DNA from 2 places in the Piscibacillus sp. B03 genome. Region 2 is predicted to be linked to the other one. Evidence: predicted binding sites of a transcription regulator. Region 2 holds the regulator's gene; the other holds the start of a gene.
The links. The regulator LexA, encoded in region 2, represses DNA repair genes until DNA is damaged. The targets are predictions, from matches to a motif close to CGAACATATGTTCG.

Region 1 (3,218 bases), on a different contig from region 2:
GAGATTTTTTCTGATCATCAAAAGTTGATTAGAGACCGTCTAGTCAAACAGGAAAAGAGGGCGTATAAAGTATTAGATTATATTCGTGAAACGCCTTCGACTCCATTTGAAGTTTGCCAATACTTATTTCCGAAACACTATCAAACTCAATTTGGTTTGACAATGTCTGAAACGGTTGGACAGCTAGATTATCTTTGTTCAATTGGTGAGATTGAGCAGGTAACAGATGATAAACTAATTCGTTACACAGCTCGACATTCATTAACTACGCGGTAATTGTTTTTAGAAAAGGTTAAGAAACAAGGTTGGGGCAATGTGTTTGTTCCAACCTCATGATTTCTGCTATTTTTATTGAATATCAACTATATTGTTTAAAGAAACCCACTCTATTTCCTCTTCTATCGTGAGAAGCTTGATTTGCTTTGTTTGCCTATCGACTTTTTGAATTACCCCCTTAAGGATGACTGTTTCATAAGGATGGAACAATGTGATATGAACGGGTGATTGCATGTGTATAGCTTCTTGAATTTTTTTCTCCAGTTGCTCAATTTCTTGTTGATCTAGAATAGGCTTAGTTTTTTTAATTAATTGTTTTTGATGTTGTTGCAACAGCTCCTTATGCTCCGGCAGCATCATGCGGCTCGATTCCCAGATTAAATTGTGTCCTTGAGTTAACTTATTTGGGTTCATCGAAATCTCTCCTTACTTATAATGTCCACCAATTTTTTGTGCTCGATCAAATACTTGACCAGCATCTTTTAAGGAAGAGGCACGGACAATGGCTGTTTGGCCGAACTTCATTCGAATATCATCCATTGCCTTACTTAACTGATCCTTTTCAACAGACGGGTTAAAAAGGCTAAGCTGATAAACATCTGCTGATTGTAGTTGTGATAATGTGACCCCGACACTACGAACGGGTAAGCCATCCCAATGTTTGTGTAGGAGTTTTAGTGCAGCGTGAAATAGGTCCATGCCATAGTTAGTGGGTGACGTTAACTTAATTTGTCGGTGAAATCCTGTTGGAACCTCAAAGTTAGCCCCACGAATGCCTAACGATAATGTGTGACCACGGTAGTTTTTAGCTCTTGCTCGTTTAGCGACCTCTTCACACAATTCAAGAAGAACAATCTTAACATCCTCAAGCGTTTCATAATCTCGTGGCAATGTCATATGGTGGCCAACTGCTTTTTGACCGTTATGTGTTTTAGTTGTAACGGGAGAATAATCAATGCCGTTTGCGATATTCGATAGCACTTCACCATTGATTCCCCAGCGCTTTTTCAAATAATGAACAGGGTAGTTGGCGAGGTCACCAATCGTTTGAATCCCCATTCGGTGAAAGTGACGTTTCATACGGCTTCCCACACCAAACATCTTACCAACGGGTAGCTTCCACATGGTCTCTTTCATATTGTCAGGTGATAAGTAGAACATACCGTCTTTATTTTTCTTAGCAAAAGCATCACAAGCAATTTTGGCGAGCACTTTATTTGGACCCATACCGACACGAGCATAAACACCGAGTTCTTCTTGAATTTCATATTGAATTTGTTTTGCTACTGAATATTTGTCTCCAAATAATCGTTCTGTTCCAGTTAAGTCCATAAATTGTTCATCGACTGAAAATACTTCTACTTGATCTGTAAACCTCTCTAATATTTTGGTGATCTGATATGAGAGGTCAATATATAATTTCATGCGAGGTCGAACGACAATGAGTTCAGGACATTTTTCTTGTGCTTGCCAAAGTGCCTCAGCAGTTTCAACGCCGTATTGTTTGGCAATTGGACAAGCAGCTAGAATGATACCACTTCGTCGTTCAGGATCTCCTGCTACGACTACAGGTTTGTTTTGAAGCGATGGGTCAGCTGATTTTTCAATTGACGCATAGAACGATTGCATATCGACCAAAAAAATGATTTTTTCCATAGAATCCCTCTTTTTTATAAGGCCCGCGGAAAGCGTCCACCGGGAGCGTATCACAATATCAACAACAAAGTTTAACACTACCTTTAATAAAGATAAGCCTGTTTTTTGCTGATAGAACTTTTGTTCGTGTTTTTATTATATGCGAACATACGTTCTTTAATCAATAGAAATTTATGACAAAAAAATCCGAATCTGATCTGAGTCTAAATTGCTCAGATCAGTTCGGATTCCCTTACTCGTTATAATGGTTTATTCATTTTATAAAAGCTTTATGCAAAATTTCAGTCACGATGTTGCTCATAAATATTAGTTTTCGTGAGCTGCTTTAATTGTTCAAAAACATCATCTGAAATATCAGATTCTTGATACGCTCGCACGTTATCTAGTACCTGTTCTGGACGACTAGCACCAAGAACTAAACTGCTAATGGCTGGATGCTTGAGTGTATATCCTATTGCTAATGATTGAGGTGGCTGGTGATGATTATTCGCTAGGTCTTGTAAGGACATAATTGTCGACTTTAATTCTGAAGAATCATAGTCAAGAAATCCTTTTTGGCCTTTCTTTTGCCATTGAGATTGCCCGTTATTCGTTAACATTCCTTTCCCTAAAGCACCACGCACAACAACGCCAACTTGACTGTTATTGAGAAGGTCTAAAACTTCTTCTTCAGGTCTGCGGTCCAGTAAGCTGTATTGCATCATAACACTCGTTATGTTTGATTGATTAATGAATCGTTTAATAACATTTGGTCGAATGGAAGAGATGCCGTAGTAGCGAATGAGACCTTCTTTTTGTAGTTCTTCAAATGTTTCGATGACTTCATCAGTTGGGTCTTCAATTGTTCCGCCATGGAGTTGGTAGAGATCAACATCATCTAATCCAAGTCGAAGTAAACTATTTTTAATAGCTTCTTTTAAATATTGCTTCGATGGGTCCCAATACCATCCATCTTTTCCAGATTCAAAATGATTTCCACCTTTTGTGGCAATGGTGACTTGATCACGTTTACCTTTAATGGCTTGACCGACAATTTTTTCATTTTCACCAAAGTCATATAAATCTGCTGTGTCGAGGTAATTAATTCCTTGGTCTAAAGCTGTATCAATAATATTCGTAGCATGTTTTACATTGGTGCCAAGGTTCATACATCCAAGGCTGATTTCTGATACATATAAATCTGAGTGTCCTAATTGACGTTTCTTCATTTATTAATCACTCCTTCTATTTCTATTTTAAAAACAACATTTCATTAAAAACAAATATAACGGTCTATGCTACAATAG
Region 2 (3,218 bases):
GCATCAGATTTACCACCTTTGTTTGGTGCACCATAACCGATGACAGTTTTAACTTCAATTAATGTTGGTTGATCTTCAGTTGCTTTAGCATCTAATAACGCTTTTTCAATAGCTTCCGTGTCATTACCGTCCTCGACACGAATGACTTGCCAACCATATGATTTAAAACGATCCTCAACACTTTCAGAGAACGAACGGTTTAAATCGCCGTCTAAAGAAATATCATTAGAATCATACATAACGATTAGCTTACCTAATTTTAAGTGACCTGCAAGAGAAGCCGCCTCTTGAGAAACACCCTCCATTAAATCACCGTCACCACAAATACTATAAGTATAGTGATCAACTAGCTCATGGTTATCTTTGTTATATTTCGATGCTAAGAACCGCTCAGCCATCGCCATACCTACAGACATAGCAATACCCTGACCTAATGGGCCAGTTGTTGCTTCAACACCATCAGTATGTCCGAATTCTGGATGTCCCGGAGTTTTAGAACCCCATTGGCGGAAGTTCTTAATGTCTTCCATTGACACTTTATAACCAGATAAATGTAATAATGCGTACAATAACATAGACCCATGACCTGCTGATAGTACAAAACGGTCACGGTTAAACCAAGTAGAATTCTTAGGGTTATGGTTCATTACTTTCGTCCATAACGTATATGCCATAGGCGCAGCACCCATTGGCATACCAGGGTGACCAGAGTTTGCTTTTTCAACAGCATCAATGGCTAATGTACGTATCGTGTTGATTGATTTTTGTTCAATATTTGTCATTAGTAATCCCCTTTCATTTCCGTTCAAATCAGTTACCACCATTTATCGTATATGGTTTAGCAACATCTGACAAGTTTTTTCATACTAAATTTATAATAAACTTAGTATACTCATACCCTCTATGTATCATTTATCACAACAAAAATTATTATAACAAAACTAATTAGAAAACAATATTAAAAACAGACTCCTTTTTAAAGGAATCTGTTAATATTTAATGCTTTTGATCATTCTCTTGATCTCGCTTTAGTTTCTCAGGTGTAACATCGGTCCCCTCAGGGTCCACAACTTTAACTGACTTCAGTTGGTTCTTAAAGGACTGTCTAAAAGCTTGTAAATACTCTTCTCTCAATTTCTTTTGTTCCTTCTTTTCTTGCTCGGTCAATCCTTCAGTCTTTGATTTATTTGCTAATTCATTTATACGCTTAATTCTTTCATCAGAAATCATAAGAAAAACTCCTTTTTATAGGCTCCTTTGTCATTTTACATGGTGATAGATTTTTAGACAAGTTTTTAAATTTTTACGAACGAATGTTTGCTTATACTGGTTAATATTGCTATAATGAACCCAGGATTAACAGTTGAGGTGAAAAAATGAAGAAACTATCAAAAAGACAAAAAGAGATTTTTGATTTTATAGTGGATAATGTGAATTTAAAAGGTTATCCCCCTTCTGTTAGGGAAATCGCAGAAGCCGTTGGACTAGCATCAAGCTCAACAGTGCACGGACATTTATCTAGATTAGAAGAAAAGGGTTACATTCGCAGAGACCCTACAAAACCAAGAGCCATTGAAATCGTTTATGATGATGGTAATACAGTTCATGAACGAGATGCATTATATGCACCATTAATTGGTAAAGTAACGGCAGGCGAACCAATCACAGCTGTAGAGAATGTTGAGGAATTTATTCCGATACCTTCTACGATCTCAGCTACTGAGGACGAAGTATTTGTGTTATCAATCCAAGGTGACAGTATGATTGAAGCAGGAATTTTTGACCGAGACATGGTCATTGTCCGAAAACAAGCAACCGCTAATAATGGAGATATCGTAGTTGCGATGACTGAAGAAGATGAAGCGACTGTAAAACGATTTTTTAAGGATGAAAACCAGTACCGACTTGAACCTGAAAACCCTACAATGGAACCGATTATATTAAATCAAGTTACCGTTCTAGGAAAAGTCATCGGTCTATATCGTGAAATTCATTAATGAGTAAAGCTGTTCCTATATTTAGGGACAGCTTTTTTAATTACTAATAAAAGCACTCAAGACTTAAGCTTTTACCACTTAAATCTCGAGTGCTGGGGATGTTAATATTATTTGGATTAATAACTACTCATGTATTGCTCGCGCTCCCAAGGGTGTACTTGAGTACGGAACATATCCCATTCGATTTCTTTGGATTCAATAAAGTGTTCAAGTAAGTGCTCACCAAGAGCTGTTTTAATGACATCATCTTTCTTAAGTTCTTGTAATGCATCATATAAAGTTGCTGGTAAGTCTTGAACGCCATTTGCTACACGCTCGTCTTTATCCATGACATAGATATTGCGATCAACCGGTTTAGGTGCTTCCATTTTGTTCTCGATTCCGTCTAATCCAGCTGCAAGCATAACAGACATAGCCATATAAGGGTTTGCTGCTGGGTCTACACTACGTACTTCAATACGTGTGCTTAAACCACGTGAAGTTGGAATACGAATCAGTGGACTGCGGTTTTGTCCTGACCAAGCTACATAACAAGGCGCTTCATAGCCAGGCACTAGACGTTTATAAGAGTTTACAGTTGGGTTTGTTACAGCTGTAAAGTTTACTGCGTGTTTTACAATACCTGCAGTGAACTGGTAAGCTGTTTTACTTAACTGTTCTTCACCATTTTCATCAAAGAATGCATTCTCTTTGCCTTTGAATAGCGACATATTTGCGTGCATACCAGATCCATTTACACCAAATAATGGCTTAGGCATAAATGTCGCATGTAAGCCGTGCTTACGAGCGATTGTTTTAACTACTAACTTAAAGGTTTGGATATCGTCACAGTGCTTAACGGCATCTGAATACTTAAAGTCAATTTCATGCTGACCTGGCGCTACTTCGTGGTGAGACGCTTCAATTTCAAATCCCATTTCTTCTAATTCAAGCACGATATCACGACGGCAGTTTTCTCCTAAATCTGTTGGCGCAAGGTCGAAGTATCCACCTTTATCGTTCAGCTCCATTGTAGGATCGCCTTTTTCGTCCAACTTAAATAAGAAGAACTCTGGCTCAGTACCAATATTAAATGCTGTAAAGCCTAACTTTTCCATACGTTCTAAATTACGCTTTAAGTTATAACGTGGACAACCTTCAAATGGTGTGCCATCTGGATTGTAAATATCACAAATGAAACGCGCTACCTTACCTTTTTCTGAAGTCCACGGGAATACAACA

Region 1: a site for LexA is predicted at 2,075-2,088, ahead of ACTWQB_RS07595 (DNA polymerase IV). Genes of this name have one in related genera too.

What each region holds. Positions count from the first base shown of each region.
Region 1 covers NZ_JBQQCO010000009.1:10,615-13,832, reverse strand. The annotation lists gene ACTWQB_RS07605 (MBL fold metallo-hydrolase) at 1-276, shown strand, start outside; gene ACTWQB_RS07600 (YolD-like family protein) at 349-690, opposite strand; gene ACTWQB_RS07595 (DNA polymerase IV) at 703-1,932, opposite strand; gene ACTWQB_RS07590 (aldo/keto reductase) at 2,214-3,140, opposite strand.
Region 2 covers NZ_JBQQCO010000007.1:27,505-30,722, forward strand. The annotation lists gene tkt (transketolase) at 1-782, opposite strand, end outside; gene ACTWQB_RS06395 (DUF896 domain-containing protein) at 997-1,230, opposite strand; gene lexA (transcriptional repressor LexA) at 1,377-1,997, shown strand; gene glnA (type I glutamate--ammonia ligase) at 2,114-3,218, opposite strand, start outside.